Regions from separate parts of the Alkalibacillus sp. S2W genome, predicted to be linked through region 2. Evidence: a T-box and tRNA genes for the amino acid it is inferred to sense, from the RefSeq annotation. Region 2 holds a T-box; the other holds one or more tRNA genes.
What was found. A T-box is a leader RNA that pairs with one kind of tRNA and senses whether it is charged. The one in region 2 lies ahead of ACKXGF_RS09780 (valine--tRNA ligase), so its partner is inferred to be a tRNA-Val.

Region 1 (7,607 bases), 1.1 Mb from region 2:
TGCGAATACTTTAGGGATATTAATGCTTCAAAAAAACGACAGTCATCTTTCAGTGACGGATCAATTTGATTGTATTTTATTAGTGATAGTGAAAGAAGCCCAAGACCCATGGTATGTGAAGCATTATGAATTTAATGATCAGCAAAAAGCAGCCATGCATGTTGTTTCAGAAACATTATTACATGAATGGATTGACACGAGTGGTTATCGAAAGATTGTTGAATGGTTGACGAAAGGATCTATTATCTATGATCGCAATGACTATGTTTCTGAGTTGAAGAACATGTTACGCGATTTCCCTGAACAAAGTCGCAAACTTCGAAAAGTCATTGAATTTGCTAAACTCGTCCGTTCTTACCGAGAATGCAAGGAACTCTTTGAAACAAAACACTATTTAGATGCCAATAGTTTAATGATCCGGTCACTACATTATTTGGCACGCTTAACCGTTATTGAAAAAGGCTTTCATCCTGAAAATATGGTATGGAACCAAGTTCAACGCATTGATTCTGAAGTTTACAAATTGTATCGGGAATTAATAGATGGTGACGAACCAGTGGAAAAACGGATACAGCTTATGATTCTGGCGAGTGATTTTGCGATTCATTCAAGAGCAGAACAAAGTGTAAAACATTTATTGGATGTCATGCGTCAAAGTAATGAACCATGGACTTTTGGTGATTTGAAACTACATCCTGAGGTTAGTCACTATGCTTTAGACTTATCAATCTTATTAGAATACTTAGTAGAAAGAGGTATTGTTGAAACTCACTTACTTAAAACGAAAGGAAAGCAAGTTTTTCATCGTTGTTACCATGTTGCAGAAAAAGGTGATTAATAAAGGTTGAGTTTTTCGAAAATAATGATATTGAAGAAGTATGAATAAAGTTATTGACGGTAGATGAACCCCCGTGCTATATTAATAAACGTCGCATTAACAACCGAATGATTCCGAGTTAATGATTCGTAGTTGTTATTTGCGATTATGTATTGACGTTTCTAATTTCAGTTGATACATTAATAAAGTCGCTTTTTAAAGAGAAGCGAAATCATTTGATTAAAATAACTATTGACTAATGATGTTTATAGTTGGTATATTAATTAATGTCGCTTTGAAAGCAAAATCGATTTAAACAATCGATTAAAAAGATTAATAAAAAGTTGTTGACTTTCGGTTTTTAACTTGGTATATTAGTCATTGTCGCTTTCGAACGCGACACACATCGAACCTTGAAAACTGAACAAAATAGCCTGTCGTCAATTCGTTTTTCTTCTTATTTGTTAATAGGAAGAAAGCGGAGACGAAATTAAGAAACAATAAGCCAAATCAAACACTTTAATTGGAGAGTTTGATCCTGGCTCAGGACGAACGCTGGCGGCGTGCCTAATACATGCAAGTCGAGCGCGGGAAGCGAGCTGAAGCCCTTCGGGGTGGACGCTCGTGGAACGAGCGGCGGACGGGTGAGTAACACGTGGGCAACCTACCTGTGAGACGGGGATAACTCCGGGAAACCGGGGCTAATACCGGATAACGCATCGAACCGCATGGTTCGATGATCAAAGATGGCTTCTAGCTATCACTCACAGATGGGCCCGCGGCGCATTAGTTAGTTGGTGAGGTAACGGCTCACCAAGGCGACGATGCGTAGCCGACCTGAGAGGGTGATCGGCCACACTGGGACTGAGACACGGCCCAGACTCCTACGGGAGGCAGCAGTAGGGAATCATCCGCAATGGACGCAAGTCTGACGGTGCAACGCCGCGTGAGCGATGAAGGTCTTCGGATCGTAAAGCTCTGTTGTGAGGGAAGAACAAGTGCCGTTCGAATAGGGCGGCACCTTGACGGTACCTCACCAGAAAGCCCCGGCTAACTACGTGCCAGCAGCCGCGGTAATACGTAGGGGGCAAGCGTTGTCCGGAATTATTGGGCGTAAAGCGCGCGCAGGCGGTTCCTTAAGTCTGATGTGAAAGGCCACAGCTCAACTGTGGAGGGCCATTGGAAACTGGGGAACTTGAGGACAGAAGAGGAGAGCGGAATTCCACGTGTAGCGGTGAAATGCGTAGATATGTGGAGGAACACCAGTGGCGAAGGCGGCTCTCTGGTCTGTAACTGACGCTGAGGCGCGAAAGCATGGGTAGCGAACAGGATTAGATACCCTGGTAGTCCATGCCGTAAACGTTGAGTGCTAGGTGTTAGGGGGTCCAACCCTTAGTGCTGCAGTTAACGCAATAAGCACTCCGCCTGGGGAGTACGGCCGCAAGGCTGAAACTCAAAGGAATTGACGGGGGCCTGCACAAGCGGTGGAGCATGTGGTTTAATTCGACGCAACGCGAAGAACCTTACCAGGTCTTGACATCTTCGGACAGCCCAAGAGATTGGGTCTTCCCTTCGGGGACCGAATGACAGGTGGTGCATGGTTGTCGTCAGCTCGTGTCGTGAGATGTTGGGTTAAGTCCCGTAACGAGCGTAACCCCTGATCTTAGTTGCCAGCATTCAGTTGGGCACTCTAGGATGACTGCCGGTGACAAACCGGAGGAAGGCGGGGATGACGTCAAATCATCATGCCCCTTATGACCTGGGCTACACACGTGCTACAATGGATGGTACAAAGGGAAGCCAAACCGCGAGGTCGAGCTAATCCCATAAAGCCATTCTCAGTTCGGATTGTAGGCTGCAACTCGCCTGCATGAAGCCGGAATCGCTAGTAATCGTGGATCAGAATGCCGCGGTGAATACGTTCCCAGGCCTTGTACACACCGCCCGTCACACCACGAGAGTTGGCAACACCCGAAGTCGGTGGGGTAACCTTCACGGAGCCAGCCGCCGAAGGTGGGGCCAATGATTGGGGTGAAGTCGTAACAAGGTAGCCGTATCGGAAGGTGCGGCTGGATCACCTCCTTTCTAAGGAATATAGGAGGCGACAGTGCTATTTTGTTTAGTTTTGAAGGATCGATGATCCTTTGAAAAGTACCTTGAAAACTAGATAAGATGAGATACCAAAGCATCGAAAAGCAAGTAAAGACACAAGCGTCTTTTCACGCATAACTTGATGGTTCGCCATGGAGTTAAGAGTTAGTTAAGTGAACAAGGGCGCACGGTGGATGCCTTGGCACTAGGAGTCGAAGAAGGACGGGACAAACACCGATATGCCTCGGCGAGCAGTAAGTAAGCGTCGACCCGGGGATGTCCGAATGGGGAAACCCACGACCCGTAATGGGGTCGTATCCATGGCTGAATACATAGGTCATGGAAGACAACTCAGGGAACTGAAACATCTCAGTACCTGAAGGAAGAGAAAGCAACCGCGATTTCCTGAGTAGCGGCGAGCGAAACGGAAACAGCCCAAACCAAGGCGCATGCGTCTTGGGGTTGTAGGACACGCCATACGGAGTGATCAAGATACACGGTAGATGAAGCAACCTGGAACGGTTCGCCAGAGACGGTAAAAGCCCGGTAATCGAAACGGTGTATCCTCCGGCGTGGATCCTGAGTACGACGGAACACGTGTTATTCCGTCGGAATCCGGGAGGACCATCTCCCAAGGCTAAATACTCCCTAGTGACCGATAGTGAACCAGTACCGTGAGGGAAAGGTGAAAAGCACCCCGGAAGGGGAGTGAAATAGAACCTGAAACTGTGTGCCTACAAGTAGTCGAAGCCCGTTAATGGGTGACGGCGTGCCTTTTGTAGAATGAACCGGCGAGTTACGAGGACGAGCAAGGTTAAAGAGCAGATCTGGAGCCGCAGCGAAAGCGAGTCTGAACAGGGCGTATCAGTTCGTCATCGTAGACCCGAAACTGTGTGATCTACCCATGTCCAGGGTGAAGGTCAGGTAACACTGACTGGAGGCCCGAACCCACGTATGTTGAAAAATGCGGGGATGAGGTGTGGGTAGCGGTGAAATGCCAATCGAACACAGAGATAGCTGGTTCTCTCCGAAATAGCTTTAGGGCTAGCCTCAACGTAGCGAGTCTTGGAGGTAGAGCACTGATTGGACTAGGGGCCCCTATCGGGTTACCGAATTCAGTCAAACTCCGAATGCCAATGACTTACCGTTGGGAGTCAGACTATGGGTGATAAGGTTCATAGTCGAAAGGGAAACAGCCCAGACCGCCAGCTAAGGTCCCTAAGTATGTGTTAAGTGGGAAAGGATGTGACGTTGCTCAGACAACCAGGATGTTAGCTTAGAAGCAGCTATCATTTAAAGAGTGCGTAATAGCTCACTGGTCGAGTGACGTTGCGCCGAAAATTTACCGGGGCTAAACACATCACCGAAGCTGCGGATTGTCCGCAGGACAATGGTAGGAGAGCGTTCTAAGGGCTTAGAAGTCAGACCGTGAGGACTGGTGGAGCGCTTAGAAGTGAGGATGCCGGTATGAGTAGCGAAAAAGAAGTGAGAATCTTCTTCACCGTAAGCCTAAGGTTTCCTGAGGAAGGCTCGTCCGCTCAGGGTAAGTCGGGACCTAAGCCGAGGCCGAAAGGCGTAGGCGATGGCCAACAGGTTGAAATTCCTGTACCACCTCCTTTCCGTTCGAACGACGGGGAGACGCAGGAGGATAAGGGAAGCGTGCCACCGGATGTGCACGCCCAAGCAGAGAGTGTGATGGATAGGCAAATCCGTCCATCGGACGCATGATCTGTGATGGGGAGGGAACATAAGTACCGAAGTCCCGGATTTCACACTGCCTAGAAAAGCCTCTAGTGAGGAAAGAGGTGCCCGTACCGCAAACCGACACAGGTAGGCGAGGAGAGTATCCTAAGGTGATCGGGAGAACTCTCGTTAAGGAACTCGGCAAAATGACCCCGTAACCTCGGGAGAAGGGGTGCTCATCTAGGCTACGGCCTAGGGAGCCGCAGTGAAAAGGCCCAAGCGACTGTTTATCAAAAACACAGGTCTCTGCGAAGCCGTAAGGCGAAGTATAGGGGCTGACACCTGCCCGGTGCTGGAAGGTTAAGGGGATGCGTTCGTCCTTCGGGACAAAGCGTTGAACCGAAGCCCCAGTAAACGGCGGCCGTAACTATAACGGTCCTAAGGTAGCGAAATTCCTTGTCGGGTAAGTTCCGACCCGCACGAAAGGTGCAACGACTTGGGCACTGTCTCAACGAGAGACCCGGTGAAATTATACTATGCGTGAAAATGCGCATTACCCGCGACAAGACGGAAAGACCCCGTGGAGCTTTACTGTAGCCTGATATTGAATGTTGGTACAGCTTGTACAGGATAGGTGGGAGCCTAAGATGCCGGAGCGCAAGCTTCGGCGGAGGCGCCGGTGGGATACCACCCTGGCTGTACGGACATTCTAACCCCGAGCCGTGATCCGGTTCGGAGACAGTGTCAGGTGGGCAGTTTGACTGGGGCGGTCGCCTCCCAAAGAGTAACGGAGGCGCCCAAAGGTTCCCTCAGAATGGTTGGAAATCATTCGCAGAGTGTAAAGGCAGAAGGGAGCTTGACTGCGAGACTTACAAGTCGAGCAGGGACGAAAGTCGGGCTTAGTGATCCGGCGGTTCCGCATGGAAGGGCCGTCGCTCAACGGATAAAAGCTACCCCGGGGATAACAGGCTTATCTCCCCCAAGAGTCCACATCGACGGGGAGGTTTGGCACCTCGATGTCGGCTCATCGCATCCTGGGGCTGTAGTCGGTCCCAAGGGTTGGGCTGTTCGCCCATTAAAGCGGTACGCGAGCTGGGTTCAGAACGTCGTGAGACAGTTCGGTCCCTATCTGTCGTGGGCGTTGGAAATTTGAGAGGAGCTGTCCTTAGTACGAGAGGACCGGGATGGACACACCGCTGGTGTACCAGTTGTTCCACCAGGAGCACTGCTGGGTAGCTACGTGTGGTCGGGATAAGTGCTGAAAGCATCTAAGCATGAAGCCCCCCTCAAGATGAGATTTCCCATTGCCTCGAGCAAGTAAGATCCCTCAGAGACGATGAGGTTGATAGGTCCGAGGTGGAAGCGTGGTGACACGTGGAGCTGACGGATACTAATCGATCGAGGACTTAACTAACGGTTAAGACGCCTGGTCGACGTTGCACGGTATCATCTTATCTAGTTTTGAGGGTACTTGTACCCTTTTTAAGAGGAATTAAATTTCATTTTAACCTTGAAATTTTCTTCGAAGGTGAATATAATTAAACATGTCGCCATGAAGTTGGTACATAATTATTTGTCCGGTGATTATGGCAGAGAGGTCACACCTGTTCCCATGCCGAACACAGCAGTTAAGCTCTCTAGCGCCGATGGTAGTTGGGGTTCTTCCCCTGCGAGAGTAGGACGTCGCCGGGCTGATCAATTCTCCTTCAAGGACAGTTGAAAATATTCCAGCGTAGCTCAGAGGTAGAGCAATCGGCTGTTAACCGATTGGTCGCAGGTTCGAATCCTGCCGCTGGAGCCATTTTTTTGGAGAGCTGTCCGAGTGGTCGAAGGAGCACGATTGGAAATCGTGTAGGCCGCTACCGCGGTCTCGAGGGTTCGAATCCCTCGCTCTCCGCCATTAATTATACGGCCCGTTGGTCAAGCGGTTAAGACACCGCTCTTTCACGGCGGTAACACGGGTTCGAGTCCCGTACGGGTCATTCCTGATCGGAGGATTAGCTCAGTTGGGAGAGCACTTGCCTTACAAGCAAGGGGTCGGTGGTTCGAGCCCGCCATCCTCCACCATTGAAATTATTAGTTGACTTTCATTTTAAAAAATCGTAAACTAATAAACGTGTCATCTTTCTAAACTTAATCTGTTTTCAATATGAAAAGCAGACAATATCGCGGGGTGGAGCAGTCTGGTAGCTCGTCGGGCTCATAACCCGGAGGTCGTAGGTTCAAATCCTACCCCCGCAACCAAAAGGTCCGGTAGTTCAGATGGTTAGAATGCCTGCCTGTCACGCAGGAGGTCGCGGGTTCGAGTCCCGTCCGGACCGCCATTTTAAAATTTAAATAGTAGTACATATGGCTCGGTAGCTCAGTCGGTAGAGCAACGGACTGAAAATCCGTGTGTCGGCGGTTCGAATCCGTCCCGAGCCACCATTTGTTTTGGAGGGGTAGCGAAGTTGGCCAAACGCGGCGGACTGTAAATCCGCTCTCTCAGAGTTCGGCGGTTCGAATCCGTCCCCCTCCACCACTTATAGGGGTATAGTTTAATGGTAAAACGAAGGTCTCCAAAACCTTTGATGTGGGTTCGATTCCTACTACCCCTGCCATATGGCGGTCGTGGCGAAGAGGTTAACGCACCGGATTGTGGCTCCGGCACTCGAGGGTTCGAATCCCTCCGGTCGCCCCATTTGACATTGGGCCATGGCCAAGCGGTAAGGCAACGGCTTTTGGTGCCGTCATGCGTAGGTTCGAATCCTACTGGCCCAGCCACTAGCGGAAGTAGTTCAGCGGTAGAACACCACCTTGCCAAGGTGGGGGTCGCGGGTTCGAATCCCGTCTTCCGCTCCATTTTTTTAAGTTTAGACTTCTCGAATAATCCGCTTTAGATGGCGGCATAGCCAAGTGGTAAGGCAGAGGTCTGCAAAACCTTTATCACCGGTTCGAATCCGGTTGCCGCCTCCAAAAATTTTTATATGATTACATAAGCCAAGTTGGTAGACAATCTGTTTATCAGCTTTTTTTT
Region 2 (7,607 bases):
GTCCGAAACAGTATCTGAAAAGCAAGATGATGAACAAGAAAGTGGTCGCGATATATGGCACAAAAAACAAACTACATCATTAAAGGAATTTGTTAATCAACCCAAACATAAAACAGATGAACCAAAGGAATATGATAAAAAGGCTGATCCTAAAGGTGAGAGTAAATCAGCAATAGAAGATGTAGATGGTGATTATGATGAAGATAAAAGTAATTATGAAGATCATTCATCACCAGTTAAAAAAGGTCTAGACTATCTATCTAAATTTTTCCGAGAAGATGACGAGCGTCAGCAAGTTAAGATGACTGTACGTTTTGTTCAAGCTGATGAAACATTAGCATCAATAGCAGCTTCATATGATATGTCCATTCATCAGTTAGAGCGTTTAAACAACATTGAATCATCTTTCGAATTAAAAGAGGGTGACGTGCTATTGGTTCCAAGCCGATCTCAATCGTCCCCTCATTAAATCCACTTTAAGTAAAAAGCAATAAATATACCAACGATAGCACCAGCTAGAAACACATCCAATGTGGTAGGAAATAATAATGTACGTATTAATTGAAAGATCATGATTGGTAAAATGCACCGTTCAATGGTGAAAATACATTTTCTAAGCCAAGGTGGTAAACGGTATCGATAAAATTGTGCCATTTCAACAATCCCTCCTAGATATAATTTATGCGGTCTTAAACAATTTCGTGTAAAAGTAATTGACTAATATAACGAAAATTGGGTACAATATAGACAAATTAAATCTCTGAATAAATACAAGTAAGAGAGGAGTACAGTGTTGTACCCGTTTTAGAGAAGGAAGCCTCGGCTGAAAGTTTCCTCGGCAATGCAATCTGGAAGGTCGCTCTGAAATTAATGTAGTTTCTTTGAAATGAAGTAGAAGAAACCGGGAATACCGTTAACTTACTTGAGTGTATGAGGAAACCCTCATAAATTAAGGTGGTACCGCGAAATCGGCGTAATAGCTTTTCGTCCTTTTATAAGGATGAAAAGCTTTTTTTATGGAGTTATTTAGTTTATAAGCTTTGTTAAAGTCCGTTGTTGATATTGTGATCCGCTATCGGTGGACGCTTTCCGCGGGCACGGCTCGAGCCTCCTCGGCCGAAGAGTATGGCCTGCGGGGTCTCGAGACACGTGCTGTTCCCGCAGGAGTCGCCACCTTCGCTACTCACAATTCAACAACTTAGTGCTACATCATTTGAACATCAACAATAAACTTTAACAGAGCCATTTTATTAAACTATACATATCGTGAATAAGGAGGATTTGGTAATGAGTGAAGGTCAAGAATTAAACATGGCACCAAAGTATAATCCGATAGAGGTGGAAAAAGATCGTTATCAGTATTGGGTTGATGGGAAATTTTTCGAAGCGAAAAATGATGAAACTAAAGAACCCTTTACAGTTGTTATTCCCCCTCCAAATGTTACGGGGCGGCTACATTTAGGCCATGCTTGGGATACAACACTACAAGATATCATTACGCGTTATAAGCGAATGCAAGGTTATGATGTCTTGTGGTTACCAGGGATGGACCATGCTGGTATTGCAACGCAGGCAAAAGTAGAAGGAAAACTTAAGGAAGAAGGTAAAACACGTCATGATTTAGGACGTGAAGGCTTTCTGCAACAATCTTGGGATTGGAAAGAAGAATATGCATCTTTTATCCGCTCTCAGTGGGAGAAATTGGGCTTAGGTGTCGATTATTCACGCGAACGTTTTACGTTAGATGAACGTTTGTCTAATGCCGTTCGTGAAGTATTTGTTTCATTATACGAGCAAGATTTGATTTACCGCGGGCAATATATCATTAATTGGGACCCAAGTACTCAAACTGCTCTATCAGACATTGAAGTTATATATAAAGAAGTTCAAGGTGCTTTTTATCATATGAAGTATCCACTTAAAGATGGTTCTGGTCATATAGAAGTGGCAACGACACGTCCTGAAACAATGTTAGGTGATACGGCTGTAGCGGTGCATCCTGAAGATGAGCGTTATAATCATTTAATTGGTCAAAAAGTGATATTACCGATTATCGGTCGTGAGATGGAAATTGTCGGAGATGAGTATGTCGATATGGAATTTGGTTCAGGTGCTGTTAAGATCACACCAGCTCATGACCCGAATGACTTTGAAATTGGTGAGCGTCATCATTTAGAGCGTGTTCTAGTGATGCATGAAGACGGAACAATGAACGAAAACGCAGCTCAGTATGATGGCATGGACCGTTTTGAATGCCGTAAGCAAATTGTGAAAGATTTACAAGAGCAAGGTGTTTTGTTTGATATAGAAGAGCATGTCCATCAAGTTGGTCATTCTGAACGTAGTAATGCTGTTGTTGAACCTTATTTATCAACTCAGTGGTTTGTTAATATGAAACCTCTTGCTGATCAGGCCATTGAGCTTCAGGAGACAGAGGATAAAGTTGATTTTGTACCTGATCGCTTTGAAAAAACGTATCTGCATTGGATGGAGAATATTCGTGATTGGTGTATTTCCCGTCAATTATGGTGGGGCCACCGTATTCCAGCTTGGTATCATAAGGAAACAGGCGAATTATATGTAGGTCGTGAAGAACCAAGCGACAAAGAGAATTGGGTTCAAGATGAGGATGTGTTAGATACATGGTTTTCATCAGCACTATGGCCATTTTCTACTATGGGCTGGCCAGATGAAGATAGTTATGACTTAAATCGTTATTTCCCAACAGATGTACTGGTAACGGGTTATGACATTATTTTCTTCTGGGTTTCAAGAATGATTTTCCAAACGAAACATTTCATGGACCGTCGACCTTTCAAAGACGTACTGATCCACGGCTTAGTTCGTGATGCAGAAGGACGTAAAATGAGTAAGTCATTAGGTAATGGTGTTGATCCAATGGATGTGATTGATCAGTATGGGGCTGACTCACTTCGTTATTTCTTAGCGACTGGCTCATCACCAGGTCAGGATTTACGTTTCCACTGGGAAAAAGTTGAATCGACGTGGAACTTTGCGAATAAGATTTGGAATGCTTCTCGATTTGTCATTATGAATTTAGATAATTTCCAATACGAAGATATTGATCTATCGGGTGAGAAATCAGTTGCAGATGAATGGATTTTAACGCGCTTAAACGAAACGATTGAACAAGTGACACATAATATCGATCGATATGATTTCGGTGAAGCGGGTCGTCATCTTTACAACTTCATTTGGGATGAATTCTGTGATTGGTATATTGAAATGGCGAAATTACCACTATATGGTGATGATGAGAAAGCTAAAATAACTACGAAATCTGTGTTGGTTAAGACCCTAGATGACATTTTACGTATGCTTCATCCGTTCATGCCGTTTATCACAGAAGAGATTTATCAACACATCCCACACGAAGGAGAATCCATTACAGTTAAAGCGTGGCCACAAGTTGATTCAACTTATAATAATCAGCAATCACGTGTAGAAATGGAGCGCCTTGTTTCAATTATTCGTTCGGTTCGAAATGTTCGTGCTGAAGTTGATACGCCAATGTCCAAAGAAATAAAAATTGCAATCAAAGCACAGTCTGAAGATATCGTTAAGGAGCTTGAACGAAATCAGATTTATTTAGAACGTTTCTGTAATCCTGAAGAATTAACGATTAAAACTGACTTAGAAGTACCTGAACAAGCAAAAAGTGCCGTCGTTACAGGTGCTGAGATTTACTTTCCACTTGAAGGTTTAATTGATATTGATGAAGAAATCAATCGCTTAAAAGATGAACTTAACAAATGGAATAGTGAAGTTGAACGTGTTCAGAAAAAATTAGCGAATGAGAGCTTTATTAATAAAGCACCTGAAGAAGTTGTCCAAGAAGAGCGCGATAAAGAAAAGGACTACTTAGAAAAACAAAAAGCTGTTGAAGCACGTATCGCAGAATTAGAGAATGTGCGATAAAATGAGAAATGAGTTGCTATTCTTATAACAGAATAGCAACTCATTTTTACATATCAAAAAATGAAATAGGTGACGAACAATGGAAGTAACTGAAGCGATTGCTTGGATTCATAAACAATTGCCGTTTGGGATTAAACCAGGACTAAAAAGAATCAATATGATACTCGATAAACTAGGAAATCCTCAGCATCAAATAAAAACGATTCATGTAGCAGGAACGAATGGCAAAGGATCGACCACTTCTTTTCTAAGCCACATATTACGTGAAGACGGTTATGATGTAGGGACTTTTACATCACCTTATATTGAGACATTTAATGAGAGAATTAGTCTTAATCATCAGCCAATTAGCGATAGCGATCTAGTGCATTTGGTTGAGCGAATTAAACCGCTATGCGAACAAATTGCAACGACAGAAGTAGGGCACCCAACTGAATTTGAAATAATCACAGCTATGGCCTATTTATATTTCAAAGAAAAAGAAGTTGACTATGCAGTTGTTGAAGTAGGTTTAGGTGGTCGATTAGATTCAACGAATGTCATTACCCCGATTCTTTCAATTATTACGTCGATTGGATATGACCATATCGATATATTAGGAAATAATTTAGCTGATATAGCTTATGAAAAAGCGGGTATTATTAAGTCGAATACTCCTATTATTACAGGCGTTTCACAACAAGAAGCAATTCAAGTGATTGATCAAAAAGCACAAACAAACCATGCTGATGTACTTAAGTTAGGCCATGATTTTCATGCAGAAGCGAAAGTAACGGAGCATCTAGTAGATGTTTTTGATTTTGCTAATAACTCTATTTCCCTAAAGGATTTAAAGATCCAATTATTAGGCTCTCATCAAATTAATAATGCATCTGTTGCAATTGAAGCGTACTTACAATTACTAGAGATTGAAAATAGACCTCTAGATTCTGATGTCATACGCTCGGGATTGAAAAAAACTCAATGGTCGGGACGTTTTGAGGTCGTTCGACATAATCCTGATGTTATATTAGATGGTGCTCATAATGTTGAAGCTATTCAATCATTGATTGATACGATTAAACAAAAATATGATAAAAGTAATGTTTATATTTTATGCTCTTTCCTAAAAACAAAACCAGTTGAACAAATGATGTCATTATTTTCAGAACATTTTTCACAAATTCATATTACAACATTTGACTTTAAGAATAATTATGAGTATTATGAACTAAAAGAAAAGTATGAAAATGGAAATATAATCATAAAAGAAGACTGGAAAACGGCTTATAACCAGTTGATAAATCAAATGAAACCATCTGATGCTTTAGTCATTACAGGGTCGTTATATTTTGTATCTGAGGTTAAACGTACAATGTTTTAATAGTAAGGTCGAGATCAGGGTTAAAGGAGCCTACATATGTCTGATAAGAAAAATATTAGTATTTGGCTGGTTTGGTTAGTAATTTTTCCACCATCTATGATTTACCTTTATTTTAGTATTGAGCCGAATTTCACTGGTTATTGGATTGACATTATTGCTTTTGCGATTGTTATGTGTGCTGTGGCTGTTTTTCCAATTCAAGTCGGTTCAATTACGATCTTCTTTATAAATGGTGTTAGTTTTGCGGTGTTTTTATATTTTGGTCTGTTTGCTGAAATAATCCTAACTCAGTTGGCATTAATTGCCCTATTTATAAAGATTCGTTTAAAGAAGACAGAGTTTTACCGAATAGCGACAAATTCAACGATGTTATTTTTGACGTCCATATTTGCCGCAGTGGTATATTATGCATTGGGAGGAACTCATGGCGTTCTAACGTTAAATACGATGGATCAAATCATACCATTAGTAGGCTACATAATTGGGTCTATTGCAGTAAATCAAATTTTGTTAGCGCTAATTGATGTTTATGTGAAAGGGAACAAGTTCAAGGGAGTTCCTAAATCATTATTAATCGACAGTGCCGTAACAGCTATGATTTTCCCGATAGGTTTGATTTTGTATATTCTTTATTTACAAATAGGTCTAGCAGCCATACTCATTGTCGGATTTCCAGCTATTCTATTATCAGTAGTCATTTCGACTCACCATAAAGGAAGACGTATTAATCGCTATTTACACGACACGAGTAATATTGGTCACGAACTTTCTAAGAAGTTGAATGTTAAAGATGTATTAGATACCTTTGTGGCCAAAGTGCATGAATTAATACCTATGTCTTACATCTATGTATATGACATTACGAATTCATCGCGCTCCATGAACATGATTCGTTATGTCAGTGATGATGAATCCAAACAATTAGAAGATATTTCTTTAGAATATGGAGAAGGTTTTGCTGGCATGATTTATCAAGATAAATCTCCTCATATGTTAGTAAAACGTAGTCAGATCGATAAGATATCTAATTTAGAAATACCTGATGAAGTTAATAGTGTAGTAGGCGTTCCAATCTTAAGAAATAATTTAACGGTTGGTGTTCTAGTGATTGCATCTAAGCGCAAACACGCTTATGAGAAATATCATCTCATGTTGTTAGAAATCTTAGGTAACTTCCTATCAGTAGCAATCGAAAATGCGCGTCATTACCAATCAGAAAAGAACAAAAGCCAACGTGATCGTCTGACAGGCTTATATAATTATCGATATTTTACTGAGCATTTAGAAAGTTACGCACTAGACTTAGAAGAAAAAGAATTATCGGAAAAACTATCTGTTATTCTATTTGACCTTGATTCATTCAAAAAATTAAATGATACTTATGGTCATGAAGCAGGTAATGAAGTGTTAACTGAGCTGGCACAGCGTATTGAAGCATTCGTAGGTAAACAAGGGCTCGTCGCGAGATATGGGGGAGAAGAATTTACTGTTCTAATCAAAGGATACAACCATGATGAAGCAGTTATATTTGCGGAATCGATTCGTTCTATGATCTCCTTAGAGTCTTTTAATGTCAGAAGTCATATGCTTAAACAGGACGACCCAATTGACCTTAATGTTACGGCTAGTGTGGGTGTCGCAACTTATCCAGATCACTGCGAATCACCAGATGAACTAATAAGACAAGCAGATCGTTCAATGTATGTTGGCGCAAAACGTAATGGAAAGAATTGTGTCGCATCTGCTGAACAAGCCATATAAAATGAACTGATTAAATGAACTAAAATGGTTCGTTTAATCAGTTTTTTTATTGTCCGAAATTGACGAAGCAGTTTGACAAATAGTGTGTATTTTTTCGTTAATAGTGTGCTAGGCTTGTCTTAACTTTAGTGAAGGTGGTTGGCTTATGGAAGAACGAAAAAAAGTTAAAGTAGCGATTCAACAACAAAATAAGCAATCTGAAAAAAACCCTTATGAAAAAGTGTTAACACCGAAGTCAAAGAAGAAAACTATATCAAAACTATCTCTATGGACCGTTTTGAAATCTGCTTTTTTTGCTTTAATTGTAGGTGCAGTATTTGGTATCGGTATGCTTATCTTTTTAGATATTTCTAATCCAGCTACAACTCAAACTCAAGAAGATCCAACGCCCGTAACAGCAGATGACGAAGACTCAACTGAAAATAATTCTGATGGCGAATCTATTCAGTATAGTGGTGGTAGCTATGAAGTCTTTCAACTCGGGGTGTTTAGTACAGAGGAAAATGCGAGTGCTTTTCAGACATCATTAAATAACATACCATCA

Region 1: it encodes a tRNA-Val, which carries the amino acid that the T-box ahead of ACKXGF_RS09780 (valine--tRNA ligase) is inferred to sense. The anticodon was not compared.

The regions. Positions count from the first base shown of each region.
Region 1 is NZ_CP177234.1:705,054-712,660, forward strand. It holds gene ACKXGF_RS03805 (nucleotidyltransferase-like protein) at 1-838, shown strand, start outside; rRNA gene ACKXGF_RS03810 (16S ribosomal RNA) at 1,338-2,902, shown strand; rRNA gene ACKXGF_RS03815 (23S ribosomal RNA) at 3,076-6,005, shown strand; rRNA gene rrf (5S ribosomal RNA) at 6,168-6,283, shown strand; tRNA gene ACKXGF_RS03825 (tRNA-Asn) at 6,318-6,392, shown strand; tRNA gene ACKXGF_RS03830 (tRNA-Ser) at 6,400-6,491, shown strand; tRNA gene ACKXGF_RS03835 (tRNA-Glu) at 6,502-6,573, shown strand; tRNA gene ACKXGF_RS03840 (tRNA-Val) at 6,583-6,658, shown strand; tRNA gene ACKXGF_RS03845 (tRNA-Met) at 6,759-6,835, shown strand; tRNA gene ACKXGF_RS03850 (tRNA-Asp) at 6,839-6,915, shown strand; tRNA gene ACKXGF_RS03855 (tRNA-Phe) at 6,943-7,018, shown strand; tRNA gene ACKXGF_RS03860 (tRNA-Tyr) at 7,027-7,112, shown strand; tRNA gene ACKXGF_RS03865 (tRNA-Trp) at 7,118-7,191, shown strand; tRNA gene ACKXGF_RS03870 (tRNA-His) at 7,196-7,271, shown strand; tRNA gene ACKXGF_RS03875 (tRNA-Gln) at 7,280-7,354, shown strand; tRNA gene ACKXGF_RS03880 (tRNA-Gly) at 7,358-7,432, shown strand; tRNA gene ACKXGF_RS03885 (tRNA-Cys) at 7,473-7,546, shown strand.
Region 2 is NZ_CP177234.1:1,809,594-1,817,200, reverse strand. It holds gene ACKXGF_RS09790 (LysM peptidoglycan-binding domain-containing protein) at 1-469, shown strand, start outside; gene ACKXGF_RS09785 (hypothetical protein) at 466-654, opposite strand; T-box leader at 765-995, shown strand; gene ACKXGF_RS09780 (valine--tRNA ligase) at 1,288-3,939, shown strand; gene ACKXGF_RS09775 (bifunctional folylpolyglutamate synthase/dihydrofolate synthase) at 4,019-5,302, shown strand; gene ACKXGF_RS09770 (sensor domain-containing diguanylate cyclase) at 5,339-7,063, shown strand; gene ACKXGF_RS09765 (hypothetical protein) at 7,209-7,607, shown strand, end outside.